One region of the Caldanaerobius fijiensis DSM 17918 genome, then DNA from elsewhere that is predicted to be linked to it. Evidence: a T-box and tRNA genes for the amino acid it is inferred to sense, from the RefSeq annotation. Region 1 holds a T-box; the other holds one or more tRNA genes.
The links. The T-box of region 1 lies ahead of serS (serine--tRNA ligase). A T-box ahead of a tRNA ligase gene usually reads a tRNA of that ligase, here a tRNA-Ser.
Positions count from the first base shown of each region.

Region 2: it encodes a tRNA-Ser, which carries the amino acid that the T-box ahead of serS (serine--tRNA ligase) is inferred to sense. The anticodon was not compared.

Region 1 is NZ_FQVH01000045.1:1,267-9,360, forward strand. It holds gene BUB87_RS12615 (ParM/StbA family protein) at 1-414, shown strand, start outside; gene BUB87_RS12620 (hypothetical protein) at 439-873, shown strand; gene BUB87_RS12625 (ACT domain-containing protein) at 971-1,414, shown strand; gene BUB87_RS12630 (PFL family protein) at 1,424-2,788, shown strand; gene BUB87_RS12635 (sugar phosphate isomerase/epimerase family protein) at 2,832-3,602, shown strand; gene ytvI (sporulation integral membrane protein YtvI) at 3,643-4,707, opposite strand; gene BUB87_RS12645 (ISNCY family transposase) at 5,083-6,417, opposite strand; T-box leader at 6,561-6,769, shown strand; gene serS (serine--tRNA ligase) at 6,842-8,094, shown strand, end outside.
Region 2 is NZ_FQVH01000007.1:53,564-61,657, reverse strand. It holds gene BUB87_RS04780 (amino acid ABC transporter permease) at 1-638, opposite strand, end outside; gene BUB87_RS04775 (amino acid ABC transporter substrate-binding protein) at 698-1,531, opposite strand; tRNA gene BUB87_RS04770 (tRNA-Arg) at 1,777-1,849, shown strand; gene BUB87_RS04765 (stalk domain-containing protein) at 1,890-2,633, opposite strand; gene tadA (tRNA adenosine(34) deaminase TadA) at 2,987-3,448, shown strand; tRNA gene BUB87_RS04755 (tRNA-Ser) at 3,466-3,557, shown strand; tRNA gene BUB87_RS04750 (tRNA-Ser) at 3,577-3,670, shown strand; RNA gene ffs (signal recognition particle sRNA large type) at 3,679-3,943, shown strand; gene BUB87_RS04740 (NAD(P)/FAD-dependent oxidoreductase) at 4,138-5,295, shown strand; gene dnaX (DNA polymerase III subunit gamma/tau) at 5,285-6,937, shown strand; gene BUB87_RS04730 (YbaB/EbfC family nucleoid-associated protein) at 7,016-7,351, shown strand; gene recR (recombination mediator RecR) at 7,358-7,957, shown strand.

The DNA of each region.
Region 1 (8,094 bases):
TTAGATTTAAAAAATAGTTATGGATATGAAACCAGCAGGCATAAACTTGATTATTACTTGCGCAGGTATGGCTTTATAGAATTTTCAGGCAATAAGATTTCACTTACAGAAATGGCAGAAAGACATTTTGAAGATTTTACGAGGGTAATGGCAAATCAAATTTATAAAGAATTGGACATGCATGGATTGAACATCAATGACGTGCATACGGCTTTTATCGTAGGAGGTGGAGCCATAACGTTAAAAAATTACTTAGATAAATACCTCCATTTTTCCAGGCTTGAGTTTGCAGAAAACCCCTTGATGGCCAATGCTGAAGGATACTTGAAAAGTATTTCCTTTATAGCTGCATCAGGTGAGGAAGAAAAAAAAGAGGTATTTGAAGAGGAAGTAGCTATTTCCAAACAAGAATAAAGTTGCGGCAGGGGTTGCTTTTAAATGGGTAAGAAAAATGATATAAAAATAGGAGATAGGCTGTCTATTAGGATAACTGACGATGTAGATGAATTGGTTTTAGAATGGTTGAACAAACAAGAAAATAGAAGTAAAAGTATATTAAAGTTAATTGCAGCTTTTGCACATTTAGAAAAGTACGGCAGACCAGAGCTGGTACAATTATTATTCAGTTCTTTGTTGTCAGACACAAGAAATGGCGATAATAAAGGTAATTTATTGTATAATAAAATTCAAATGTCAGACACGTCCGACGTAGGACGAAGAAAAATGTCGGACAAAGAAGTAGTGTCCGACGGCAAAGATGATGCCGCTTTAGACCTATATGATGAGGTTTTTGGTACACTGGATAGGGAGAAGAGTAGCAATAATATTTGTAAAAATGATTTATTCAGCGCTATAAAAAGTATCATGAGATAAAAATAAGTTTTTATTTCAAAATAACGGTGGATATGATATAATAAAAGTCGAGTTGTAAAATCAACCTATGAGGAGGCTTACCTTCAAGGAGATAAATATGAAAAATATAATAACGCTAGAGGTTATCAAAGAAGAAAGTGGTGACACTTTAAAATATCCGGAGGGTACTATTATTACAGCAGATGCAAAGTCATGGGCAAAAAGTAATTTAAAAACGTTATACGTGGGTGATGAATGTATCGTGAAGCCTGATAAAGATAAAAACAAAGAAGATCAAGTTGTAATTTCAGTTGTGGGTAAGGATAAAATAGGTATTATAGCCTCTATTTCCGGTATGCTTGCTGAATACAACGTGAATATAGTAGATATAAATCAAACTCTTATCAATGGTCTTTTTACTATGATAATGGTGGTAGATATTAGTTTGTGTACAGTGGATTTTAATCAGTTTAAGAAGAACCTGGATGAATTGGGCAATAAAATAGGTGTTAAAATTGATGCACAAAAGCAAGCAATTTTTAATTACATGCAGAGGATATAGGTGAATGAGATGGGAATTGCATTTCAAGAGATCACAGAGACTATAAGGATGGTACAGGCTGAGAACCTGGATATAAGAACCATTACGTTGGGTATAAATTTGAATGATTGTAGGAGAGATGATCCATCAAAGACAGCTGAGGCAATATACAATAAGATATTAAAACTTGGTAAAAATCTAGTAAAAGTAGCAGAAGATCTGGAAAGCGAATATGGCATACCTATTGTAAATAAAAGGGTATCTGTTACGCCAATTTCTATAATAGGCGATGGGTTTGATTCAGAAGGTTTCAAGTTGATTGCAAAGGCTATGGATAAGGCATCAGAAGAGATAGGAGTAAATTTTATTGGTGGTTATTCTGCTCTGGTACACAAGGGATTTACAAAAGGTGATTTAAATCTGATAAAATCCATCCCTGAGGTTTTATCTGAAACCGTAAGGGTATGTTCTTCTGTAAATGTGGCTACATCAAAGTCAGGCATAAATATGGATGCGGTATTGATAATGGGAAATATCATAAAAGAAACAGCGGATCTTACTGCTGATAAAGATGGTATTGGATGTACAAAATTGGTTGTATTTGCGAATGCGCCGGAGGACAACCCTTTTATGGCAGGGTCTTTTCATGGGGTAGGTGAACCGGAAAGTACGGTAAATATAGGTATAAGTGGTCCTGGTGTTGTACATAGGGTTGTAGAGAAATTAGGCAGTGATGCTGATTTTGGTGAATTATCAGAGGCCATAAAAAAGACCGCATTTAAGATTACCAGGGCTGGAGAACTTATTGGCAGATTGGCAGCACAGAGATTGGAAAGTCATTTTGGTATAATAGATTTGTCTCTGGCTCCAACGCCTGCTATTGGCGACAGTATAGCGAATATACTGGAAGCAATGGGTTTGGAACGTTGTGGAGCTCCAGGGACTACGGCTGCCCTGGCATTGCTCAATGATGCTGTAAAAAAAGGTGGGGTAATGGCGACATCATATGTAGGCGGTTTAAGTGGTGCCTTTATTCCTGTGAGTGAAGATGCTGGAATGATAGATGCAGTATCTGCAGGTGCCCTTACAATAGAAAAACTAGAGGCGATGACATGCGTATGCTCTGTTGGGCTGGACATGATAGCAATACCTGGTGATACTTCGCCATATACTATAGCTGGTATTATAGCTGACGAAATGGCAATAGGAGTTATAAATAAAAAGACGACAGCGGTGAGGATTATACCTGTCCCAGGTAAAAAGGTAGGTGAATGGGTTGAGTTTGGTGGACTTTTGGGCAGGGCACCGATAATGGAAGTAAACCGATTTTCGCCAGAAATATTTGTGAAGAGGGGTGGAAGGATTCCCGCACCTATTCACAGTTTAAATAATTAAAAATAGTTTAAAAATAAAAAGTAAAAAGGGGATGTTTATTTGTATGAAAAGATTGCCATTAGGACTTCAGTTGTATACTTTGAGGGATGTGATGCCTAGGGATTTTGTAGGCACACTGAAAAAAGTTGCGGATATGGGCTATGATGGTGTAGAATTTGCAGGGTATGGGAATCTTACTGCAGAAGAAATGAAAAAATATTTGGATGAGTTTGGCTTAATCTCTGCTGGTTCCCATGTCGGATTTGATGCATTGGAGAAGGATTTGGATGGAGTTTTGAAGTACAACAGCGTAATAGGTACTAAATATATTACATGCCCTTATTTGCTTCTGAACAAAATTCAAAACATGGATGAATTTAAAAAGCTTGCAGATAAGTTCAACTACATTGGTAAAAAAATGGCTGAAAACGGATTTGTTTTCTGCTATCATAATCATGCCCATGAATTTGAAAAATTAGAAGGGAAATATGTCCTTGACATACTTTTTGAACTTACAGATCCTGAATATGTCAAAGCAGAAATAGATACATATTGGGTGAAAAAAGGCGGTGAAGATCCTGTCGCCTTTGTTAAAAAATATGCAGGAAGGTTGCCGATAATTCACTTAAAAGACTTAGACGAGAAGACGGGAAAAGATACGGAAATATTAAATGGTACAATTAATTTTCATGAGATTTTTGAATCCGCTGACGAGTTGGGTATAGAGTGGTATATTGTTGAGCAAGAAGATTTTGAAAGGCCGTCTATAGAAAGCGCCGAAATCAGCTGCAAAAACTTAGCTGCTGCAGGTGTAGGTATAAAAAATGCGAGATAAAAGCGATTAAAAAAGCGCCAAAGATGGCGCTTTTTTAATATCAAGTTTTAAATGGCGGCAGGAGACCTGATTTTTGTATTGCTTTTACAATTATAACTAAAGCCGGTCCCATAAATAAACCTATAAATCCCATGAATTGCAGCCCTAGATACATACTCATCAAAGTTGCCAATGGATGTAATCCTATGCTGCTACCGACAATGTGTGGTTCCATAAGTTGCCTTAAAATTATTATAATAGCGTATAATATGAGCAAATATATTCCTGTCTTTATATTGTGATACACAAATATCAAAATAAGTGCCCAGGGCACCAGAACAGAGCCACTGCCCAGTATGGGTAATGCATCCACAATGCTTACAACCAATCCCATTAAGAATGCATAGTCAAATCCTATAATTAAAAGGCCTATAGAGCATTCAATAAACGTGAGGAGCATAATAGTCAATTCTGCCCTTAAAAATCCAAACAATGTTTTAAAAAGATCTGTTTTTATGTTGCGACTGTTGTCGGCCCAATTTTTTGGTATTTGTTTTAATATAAACGGTACGATAATATTTTTATCTTTACTCATAAAAAAGGTTGCAATTAAAGTAATCATTGAAATCATGAACATATGCGGTATATTGCTGAATAAATTTATCAAATAATTTATACTGGTTTTTGTCATACCATACAGCGTATTTACTATATTGTCGATGTTATTCTGTATGAGGTTTGTTATGTTTTTAGGTAGATTAGCATATAACGCTTCTATCTGCGACATAATGGTATTTATGTCTTTGTTTGCTGTATAAAAATACTCTGGTAATATTCTTAGTAACTTTTGAAGTTCTGCTATTATTTGTGTTGTAGCTATTACTATGATTAATAAAATTAAGCCAAACAATGAAAGCATGGTTATTGCTACGGCTAATCCTCGAGGCACTTTTAATTTGTGTTCTAGAAATTCTATAATAGGGTCGATAATAATTGCCAATATAGCAGCGACGATAAATGGTAGTAACGCAGGCAACAGTTTAAATATAACCAGATAGACAATAAATGCTATAATGATGTAAAACATGTATTTATGATAGAGTTGTGCGTACCTATCTTTATCCATCTGTACACTCCTTTTGCTTATGATACTTAATTATAGCAAATATAGTGATTTATTGCGAGATGAATATGTCAATAGTCAGCGAAAATGTCATAATAAAAATATAAAAATTATTCACCAAAAATGTCATTGTTATCATAAATAATTAACCCAAAAATAGAATTTATTGTATTAAGGTATTTTTAACGAGCGGTTGCACAGTTTACATTAATAGTATATGAATACAATTGATTCCTAAAAAATAGCAAAAAAGACAATACCACTTGTGACTTACAGCTTGGTAAAATTTGGCATTATCCAACTATCCCTTCACTATTGACGTATCTATTTTTTATTGGTATCATGAAGTTAAGCTGTAAGCCTAAAATAATATATTAACTAACGCCAAGCACAGGTGGAATCGTACAGAGACTTTATAAGTTCTCTGTCATATTCCTCCCACCAGTATAAGCTTGTGCTTGTTCCGTTTTGCTTCCATGGATGGTTGGAAGCTGGCTTATGAGCTTTTGATTTGCTTGATGAAGTTGATTGAATAGTTTTTTGAAGCTTTTTGGGACGTTCGTCGAGTTTTTGTACGGCAAATACTTGGTTGCCGTACTGTACCCGTATTCCTATCCTGGAGTTTAAAAGGACGATTATTTTGCTCCGTGGTGGAACGGGTATTATTTTACCTTTTTCGTCTATTAGTTGATAATAGTCACCTTTAAAAGAAAATACACCTCCATTATCGACCATTCTAGTTTCTTTAATACAAAGGATGTTATCCAAATCCACATTGGAAGGCAAGTCTCTAAAAGCAGGGATAGGATCTTCAGGTTCCACAGCAAATTTAGCATTAAATCTTATTAGAAATTCTTTCAAAAACTCGTTAGCTTTTTCTGTAGAATCAATACCAGCTAATCTAAGTTCTACTTTGAGCCTATCCTGAAGAGTATCCCACAGTTTTTCAACACGTCCTTTAGCTTGAGGAGAAGAAGCATAAATCATGGAAATACCTAATTCACTCATGGCTCTTTCGAACTGAGTTTGATTTGCCATTTTGCCTTCTAATTGTTCTTCTATAGAGAGCTTATTCTTTTTAGGAGAAGCAAAGATAGTGTGTCTATCGCTATAAAGAGCGATAGGTATACCATATTGAGTGAAAACCTGGCGCATTACTTCAAAATAGCCTTCCATAGACTCGTTTTCGGTAAGATAAAGGCCAAGGACTTGTCCGGTAGCATCGTCGATAGCGCCATGCAAAGCCAATTTACCCATGTTAGGTAGCCATTCAAAGGGGCTGCAATCGATTTGTACTAACATTCCAGCTTGAGGTTTACGTTTTCTTCTTTTATGTATTTTATGAGTTTTACGATGCTTTCTATGGCTTTCGATACCGGCCGAGGATAAAATTCTATACACAGTAGGTTGACTAAGTATAATCCCCTCTCTTTCTTCAAGTAGATCTCTAAAGTGAGAAAAATTAGCATCAAAGTACACATTTTGTTTCAAATAGATAACCTTATTAACAACTTCTGGAGGGGTAGCATTAGCAGGCTTACGACCTTTATTTTTATGAATGACAAAAGACTCACCTTGTTCACTAACCCCCTTTTTTAATCTAAAGATTTGACGTTCACTTAGGCCTAAAGCCTGCGCAGCTTCCCTCACTATTAATTTTCTTTCAATTGTTTTTTGAATAATGATTAATTTTTGTAATTCCCTCTTTGTCATATTAATTTCTTCCTTTCTCATACTGACATTATCGCAGAATACTTTTAATATGACAATATCACAGAATAATAACATTTTATTGCGAGATGAATATTGACAAAAATTCTGTTTATGCTATTATATAACTAAAGTAAACATTGTAATCAAATGCGATGAAGGAAAAAAGTAAATACAGTGTGGCTGAAGAGAGCCTGTGGTTGCTGTAAACAGGTGCCGGCTGTATTGAAGTCCGTTCTGGAGCATTTGTGCTGAATCCAGTAGGCACAAACGGGGGGTCCGTTATACTATTAAGAGGGCTCAACTAAAAGTTGAGTCAAGTAGGGTGGCAACGCGGGAAGATCTCGTCCCTTATGGGATGGGGTCTTTTTGGTTTTTATATATGGGTGTACCGGCATCGATTGCAAAAATGTCAGGAGGGAAATATATGTTAGATGTAAAACGAATTAGAAATAATCCGGATGAGTTAAGGCAGGCCCTTATAAAGAGGGGTGAAGATACCAGTAAGCTTGATCGCTTCTTAGAAATGGATGAGAAGAGAAGAGAACTGTTATACAAGGTAGAAAACTTAAAAAAACTCAGAAATGAAGAATCTGAGGAAATTGCAAGATTAAAAAAAGAAGGCAAAGATGCCAGTGAAAAGATAAAAGAGATGAAAGAGGTATCTCAGAATATAAAGGATATAGAGGCGGAATTAGGTAAAATAGAAGATGACCTTTATAACCTGTTGCTTACCATACCTAATATACCTCATGAAAGCGTACCTGTAGGCAAAAGCGATGAAGATAATGTAGAAGTAAGGCGTTGGGGTGAACCTACCAAGTTTGACTTTGAGCCAAAACCTCATTGGGAATTAGGTGAAAACTTAGGCATATTAGATTTTCCTACTGCGTCAAAGGTTACAGGGTCCAGGTTTGTATTCTACAAAGGCCTAGGAGCTAGATTGGAGCGCAGTCTCATAAACTTTATGCTGGATCTTCATACTACCAAACACGGTTATACAGAAGTATTTCCGCCATTTATGGTGCACCGGAAGAGCATGATCGGCACTGGACAGTTGCCTAAATTTGAAGAAGATGCTTTTAAAGTGAGCGGCACAGACTATTTTTTAATACCCACGGCAGAGGTCCCGGTCACTAATATGTATAGAGAGAGTATAATAGATGGCGATAAATTGCCTATCTATCACGTGGCGTACAGTGCATGTTTTAGGGCTGAGGCCGGAGCAGCCGGTAAAGATACCAGGGGCCTTATAAGGCAGCATCAGTTCAATAAAGTGGAATTAGTAAAATTTGTACGTCCAGAGGATTCCTATGATGAATTAGAAAAATTGGTAAGGGACGCGGAAGAAGTCCTTCAATTGCTGAAGATACCTTACAGGGTTGTGGCAATAAGTACTGCTGATCTTGGCTTTACTCCTGCTAAGAAATATGATTTAGAGGTGTGGATGCCCAGCTATGGAAAATATGTAGAGATTTCATCTTGCAGTAACTTTGAAGATTTTCAAGCAAGAAGAGCCGAAATTAGATTTAGGCGGGCACCCAAGGCTAAACCGGAGTATGTTCATACGCTGAATGGATCCGGCGTAGCCATAGGACGAACCGTTGCAGCTATATTGGAAAATTTCCAAAGGGCAGATGGCTCTGTAGTCATACCGGAAGTACTTCATCAATATATGGG
Region 2 (8,094 bases), on a different contig from region 1:
GAATATCTCCTTTCCATTTTCCCGAAGATTAGTGTAAATATAGACGTCAGCAGAAGGTAATAAAGTCCTGCTAAAGTAAATACTTCTACAGGTTTAAATGAATTGGAATACATCTGCAGCGCCGTACGCATCAGATCAACCATCGCTATAGTTGATACTAAAGATGAATCTTTAAGGAGCGCAATGAACTCATTCCCCATAGGCGGTATAAGTCTTCTATATGCCTGGGGCAGAATTATTCGCTTCATGGCCTGTAAGTATGTCATGCCCAGTGCTTTTGCAGCTTCCATTTGACCCTTATCGATGGATTGTATGCCACCCCTTATTATTTCAGCTACGTATGCAGCTGAGTTTAAGCTCATACCTATAACCGCAGCGGGGAAAGGGTTCAACTTTATACCCAGAGATGGAAGCCCGTAGTATATGGTAAATAGCTGGAGCAAAAGAGGCGTGCCTCTCATGATGTATATATAGAATCCGGCAATTTTAGATACAATAAAGTTACTGGAGATTTTCATTAAGGCTAATATCAATCCTAAAATGGTACCAAAGATTATCGAAAGTATTGTAAGCTCTATAGTCATGATTGCTCCTATTCCTAGAACAGGAATTAAACTTAAAAAGTATTTAAAGTCCAATTTTTTCACCCCTATTTATAAATAATTTTTGCCCTTTGAGGTTTTCAAAGGGCAAAAAGTTATTCCCACGTAGATATATCTTCGCCAAACCACTTTTTAGATATCCTGGCCATAGTTCCGTCTTTTTTCATTTCTGCCATGACTTTATTGAGGGCCTTTTGAAGTTCTTTGTCCTGTTTCCTGTAAGCGATGCCAAAAGGCTCTTTATTCAGCGAGAGCACCACTTTAAATTGATTGGGTCTTTTGGTCATGTAATATCTGCCTACCAGTTCATCGACCACAATAGCATCTAATCTTCCTGCATCAAGATCTAAAAATGCTTCGGTATATTTAGAGTATTTTTTTAAATCTTTTAACCCTTTGAGCTTTTTAGCTGCTTCTTCACCTGTACTTCCCAACTGAGTTCCAACTACTTTCCCCTTTAAATCGTCTTGGGTCTTTATGGTGTTATTTTCCGCTTTTACAACTACCACCTGTGATTCATTTATATATGCAGGGCTAAAATCTACTTCCTTCGCCCTCTCCTTTGTTATACTCATGCCAGACCAGATGATATCGAATTTCCCCGACTTAAGAGCCAATATTACACCATTCCAGTCTGTGGGAATCCATTCTACCTTTACACCAAGCCTTTTACCTGCTTCCCTTGCCAGGTCGATATCGTACCCAACCAGCTGATTTTTATCGTCTCTAAACTCCATAGGAGGAAATGCGTCATCTATACCTATTGTGAGCTTGCCGGCTTGTTTTACTCTTTGAAGGGAATTGTCACTTACGCCTGAGGATTTTGATGCGCTAGAAGAACTATTGGATGTGCATCCAACCAATACTGCCGAGATTAAAAGGAACACAGTTATGATTAAACCGATTTTGCGCAATATACGTTTGTTCATTTCTTTTTCTCCTCTCACCAATTTCTTATTTTAATATCAGGTTTTATTATACTTTATCGCGGTAAAATTGTAAATAAGTAAAATTTTTTGCTTAGATTCGTAATTTGAATGCTACAAAATTGTTTGAGTACAAAATCGGAAACAATCTATTTGTAAATATTGTAAATTGCGAATTAAAAGAAAAAGCTTCGAAAATGTTGACAAATGTATATGGATGTTATATAATACATCTGTCAATAGAAGTTGCGCCTGTAGCTCAGTGGATAGAGCAGTGGTTTCCTAAACCACGTGTCGGAGGTTCGATTCCTTTCAGGCGCACAGCAAAAAGCCCTTGTAGAGATTACAAGGGCTTTAAATTTTATTTGTATGCTTTAAACCAGATTCCGCCACTGCCATCATATTTCCTTCCGAAAGTTATTACGGGATGGAGATCAGTTTTTTCTACTTGAAAAGCTACCCATCCTTCGTGCGATGCACCTTTGTATAAGGAAGTATCTATTGATGGATCCGGTGCAACTATCAAAGGTGTATCATATACTTTGCCTTTTTCAGATACTAACTTAAAACTTGCTTGAGATAAGTCATAAGCATTTTGTGCATCAATGAGTTCGAATTTTATTTTAGCTAACAAATATTCATAGCCATCTTTGGGAGGTTCATTAAACATATTAGCGTTTTCTACCATCTTCCAAGCTTCTTCTCCTCTAATTATATCTGTCACAGTAACTTTTGCTTTATATTTATCTAACAAAAAATCGTAATCAATTATTAATGGTGTATTTATAGATGCAGGATTATTTATAGAATATCCTATTTCACCGGTATTAGTTGAACCTTTATCATTGATATGTACTGTACCTGTTTTGCCATCCCATATGACATCCTTATCGAGCATCGTACTGATTGCTCGTAATGGTACATATGTTGTACCTTTGTATAAGATGTTGTCTGCTACTACTGGTTTGCCGTTTACCTTAATTTTTACAGTATTTAGTTTAACCTCAATTTTTTGCATTGCAGTTGCCGCTATTCCTGAAGAAAATGCCATAATAATGGTTGCAACTAAGAAACCAGCAATGAAGTTTTTAATTGATTTTTTCATAAAAACCCTCCTCTATCTGGTAAAGTTTAAGTATTAATTAAACATTTAACAAAAAAGAGAATTTTCACAATATAAGTTTAACACTCAATGTTCTAAAAGAAAAGGGGTTTTTTAAAATATATTTTTCTGGTAATTTTTGATAATCTCACAGTTTTCTACAATGTAGCTTTCACTATTACCAGGAGACCTTTTACACTTGCGGAGATGTAGTTCACTTGTTTGTCGAATTCGGAATAAAGTTTTACCGTATCTAAAAAGTTTTACTTATCTAAATTGTAAATCACAGGCAGCTACCTGCTTGTGTTGACAAAGTGACGACCTTGTGTTAAAATAAAGGCTGTTGGTGATAGTGTGTGACTGAGCATGAGCGTAATATGGATGAAGCACTGGCGGAGGCCAGAAAGGCTTTGGAAATGGATGAGGTGCCTGTTGGTGCTGTAATTGTAAAAGACGGCTGTATTGTGGGCAGAGGCTACAATCAGAGAGAGATGAAGAAAGATGCTACGGCTCATGCGGAAATTTTAGCGATACAGGATGCTAATATTCGCTTAGGCGGTTGGCGTTTGAATGATTGTGATATGTATGTGACTTTAGAACCTTGTCCGATGTGTGCTGGCGCAATAGTTTTAGCACGTATAAAGCGTCTATTTATAGGAGCTATGGATCCCAAGGCTGGCGCATGTGGCAGCCTTATGAATATAGTACAGGATGAGCGTTTAAATCATCGAGTAGAGGTTATAAAAGGTATTAAAGCCGAAGAGTGTAGTGCTTTGTTGAAAGACTTTTTTAGAAAAAAGAGAATAAAAAAGTTATGAGTAGAGCATATTAGCATGGAGAGATGGCTGAGTGGTCGAAAGCGCTCGCCTCGAAAGCGAGTGGACACATTAACGTGTCCCGTGAGTTCGAATCTCACTCTCTCCGCCATATACTAACTATTATATATGGAGAGATGGCTGAGTGGTCGAAGGCGCTCGATTGGAAATCGAGTGTACGTCTAAAAAGGCGTACCGCGGGTTCAAATCCCGCTCTCTCCGCCAAGTCATGGCCATGCTAGATGGGGAGTTGGCGGTGCCCTGTACCTGCAATCCGCCTTAGCAGGATTGAATTCCGGAGTTGAGGCTTAGCCCTGTGAGGTCTGACTTTTGCAAGTGGCGATGAGGATTGGGTCCTGCGCAACGCAACTCCATGAACCCCGCCAGGTCCGGGAGGAAGCAACGGTAAGTGGACACTTGCGTGTGCCGCAGGGTAGCCTGGTCTGAGTTAACTACAAGAGTTCCGCTCGGAGGGCTATGTCGAAATCCGGTGCATGGCCTATACATAACGATGCAGTTGAGAGTTCCCTGTGAGGGGCTCTTTTATTATATGCACATTATATGCAATATACTTATTTGTTTGTCATGAGCGGATAGTCGTCAATTTATTGTCGATGTAATTAAGGCATCAGGTATAGAAACGGGCAAGTAAAAATGGGACATTTCGCCGATGCGAGTGGGAGGATATAGTTATGTCTATATATGATACAATAATTGTGGGGGCAGGCCCGGCAGGAGCGACAGCTGCCAGGGATCTGGCATCACAAGGCTACAAAGTACTGCTTATCGAAAAAGAGGTGTTGCCTCGCTATAAAGCATGTGGAGGAGGCCTTACTAAAAAGTGCTATGATCTTTTTGATTTTGACATATCTGACGTCGTAGAAGACATGACATATAAGATGGTATTTGCTTATGGTAAAGGCGAACCTGTTGTGTTAGAATCGACAGAACCGTGGATCTACATGGTAAAGAGGGATGTTTTTGATGCGCGATTGGTACAAAAAGCCTGTGAAGCCGGGGTGGAGTTTCACCAGGGAGAAAAAGTTGTGGATGTGATTCAACAAGAAGACGGTGTACATATCATAACTGAAAAAAGTGAGTATAGCGGGAAATATGTGGTGGCTGCTGACGGTATATTTAGCGTTATTGGCAAAAAATTTGGGATAAAAAGGCGTTATGGGATAGCATTGGAGGCGGAAATTCCTGTTGGGAAGGAAGCTTTAGAAAGGTATAAGGGGACTGTAAAAGTGGATTTTAATGCAATAAGGGGAGGTTATGCCTGGATTTTCCCGAAATCTGACAGCTTGTCAGGCATAGGTACTTTTGTAAAAAAGTATAATAATTTAAGAGATTTGCTTTATAATTTTATGGAGAAAGAAGATATACCACCAGGTTCTATTGCTACCCTAAAAGGTCATCCCATTGCTTTAAACGACGGGAGCTTTGATGCATTTTCTGTCGATAGGATTGTGTTTGCAGGGGATGCGGCGATGCTGACGGATCCATTTACAGGTGAAGGCATATATTATGCAGTAAAAAGCGGGATACTGGCGGCCAGATCTATTGCCAGGGCCCTTTCAGGTGGTGGTAAAGATGGGATTAAAAGTTACAATAACAGTATAAAAAAAGCATTTATAAAGGATATAAAAGTGGCATCACTTATAGCAAATGTATTTTATAGAGATTATGAACGGGTTTTTACCATTATTAAAAAGCATCCAAATGTCATGAATTACTTTGGCGATCTTGTGCGCGGCAAAGAAAGCTATAGTCGTATGCCTTTTGACATCATGCGCGATGCGGTTGGGTTCAATAAAGTGAAAAAGCTTAAGAGAAGCTTTGAAGCTTGATGGAGATGATGTTATGTATACTGCGCTGTACAGGAGGTTCAGGCCGAGCAACTTTTCAGAAGTGGTTGGTCAGCAGCATGTGGTCAGGACATTAAAAAATCAGGTAATAACGGGCAATCTAGCCCATGCTTATTTGTTCTGCGGTACAAGGGGAACCGGTAAAACCAGCATTGCCAGGATTTTTGCAAAAGCAGTGAATTGTAGCAATAATGCCAAGGGAGACCCCTGCGGCATCTGTGATAACTGCAAGGCAATCGATGACGCTACTTTCATGGACATATATGAAATTGATGCAGCATCCAACAATAGCGTTGACAATATCAGGGACTTAAGGGACAATGTAATATATCCACCTGCGATGGGGAACTATAAGGTTTATATTATTGATGAGGTTCACATGCTCTCTACTTCGGCTTTTAATGCTTTTTTAAAGACATTGGAAGAACCACCCGCTCATGCCATATTCATTTTGGCCACAACAGATCCTCAGAAGATACCTGCGACTATTCTATCGCGATGTCAGCGCTTTGATTTTAGGCGAATCTCCGACGGTGATATGATGGCGCATTTAAGGTCTATAGCGGATAGGGTTGGAGTGAAAGTAGATGATATGGCTTTGAATCTTATCGTATCAAAGGCTGATGGCGCGGTCAGGGATGCTTTGAGCTTGTTAGACAAATGCATATCCTATTGTGGAGACACAATCACTCATGAGGATGCTCTGGAGGTATTAGGTGCACTAGATGACGATATTCTTCTTCGATTTTCAAGGGCTGTTTTAGATTATAATGTAGCAGAAGCTTTAAAAATTGTAGAAGACGTTTATGGAGCTGGAAGAGATGCAGCTCAATTTTTAGATGATGTCATAAGGCATTTTAGGAATTTGTTGATGGCCAGGATGGTGGGTACAGGGCTGGAAGAATACGCAGGACATCTCGAAGATGAGATAAGAAGACAGATTATGGGATACAGTGAAAATCGACTGATAAGGTGCATTGAGATATTAAACAGCTCTGCTAATCAGATTAAATGGGCAGTGTTACCTAAAGTGATATTAGAAGTGGCGGTAGTGAGGTTATGCCAGCCTGATATCGACAATGATATCAATGGACTTCTGGACAGAATAGAAAGATTAGAAAAGCAAGCCACCTTTTCTAAAGGACAAAGCGAGGGTCAGGTTGCTACTATATCGCAAACAGTTAGCGGCGATAAAGCTGGCTTAGAAAATGGCAAAAAGGCCATGGAAACCAGAAGTGTTGAAAAGGCGTCAGATGCTGGTGCAGGAACCAAGAAAGTTGCAGATGTTAAGGGCCTTCCTGATATACGCGATGTATGGTCTGCTCTTCTGGATGGGGTTAAAAGAGAAAAAATGGCGCTTTATGTTTTTATGAAAAATGCAACTCCGCGATATGAAAATGGAGCATTGATCGTCGAGGTAGATAAGTCCATTTTCAGGGATGCGCTTAAAAAAGCAGAAAATGTTGCTTTTATAGAAAACTTATTGAAAAAAATTACTGGTATTGAAATGGCCTTTCGCCCTGAACTAAAAAAAGATGATGAGAGTCAGAAAGCCGAGAAAGAGATGGTGAATGAATTGATCTCGTTTTTTGGAAAAGATAAAGTGCAAATTATAAAAGAATAATCAGTTGATGTAGCGATACTATATGTTTATGTATTATAATATAGTAGTATAAAAATAAACTGATTGGAGGATTTGATTATGCCGAAAGGTTTTCCGGGTATGGGCAATATGAACAATATGCTGAAACAGGTTCAAAAAATGCAACAGGAGATAGAAAAACTGCAGGAAGAAATAAAAAATCGCACGGTAGAGGCTTCAGCAGGTGGCGGCGCTGTTACAGCGGTAGTGAATGGTAAAAAAGAACTGGTAGATATTAAAATCGATGAATCCGCAGCTGAGGATATAGAGATGCTCCAGGACTTGATTTTGGCTGCTGTAAATGAAGCTTTGAGGAAAGCTGATGAAATAGTGTCTAACGAAATGAGTAAGATCACAGCAGGCTTCAATATACCTGGTTTTCCAGGAATAGGGTGAAATATAATGAATTACTATGCTCCTCCTATTGCCAGATTAATAGAAGAACTGGGCAAATTGCCAGGTGTAGGACCAAAAACAGCGCAACGTTTGGCTTTTTATCTTTTAAATTCGCCGAGGGAATACGTGGAGTCTTTGGCCAGAGCTATGGTTGAAGCTAAAAATAAACTCAAGTATTGCTCTGTATGTATGAACATAACGGATAGCGATGTCTGCAGTATTTGTTCTGATCCAGTGAGAGATAAGAGCACCATTTGCGTTGTAGAAGATCCCAGGGATGTAGTGGCTATGGAGAAGACTAAAAATTATAAAGGCCTTTATCATGTCCTTCACGGTGTCATATCCCCGATGGATGGTATAGGTCCAGATCAGCTGAAAATAAAGGAACTTATATCCCGTTGTACTGATGATGTAAAGGAAGTGATAATTGCTACAAATCCAGATGTAGAAGGTGAGGCGACAGCCATGTATATTTCCAGACTGATAAAGCCATTGGGGATAAAAGTCACCAGGATTGCCCATGGCATACCTGTTGGAGGGGACCTGGAATACGCAGATGAAGTCACACTTATGAGAGCACTAGAAGGCCGCAGGGAGATGTTGTAAATAAGCAATCCTTTCACTTTTTTTATCCTTTTTCCCTGCTAAATTTTCTAATAACTCTATCTCATCGCTTTTTATAAACCGTTTGTTGAAAATATAGATATCATTCCATATCTAGTAATTTTTCCAACTGACTTTAT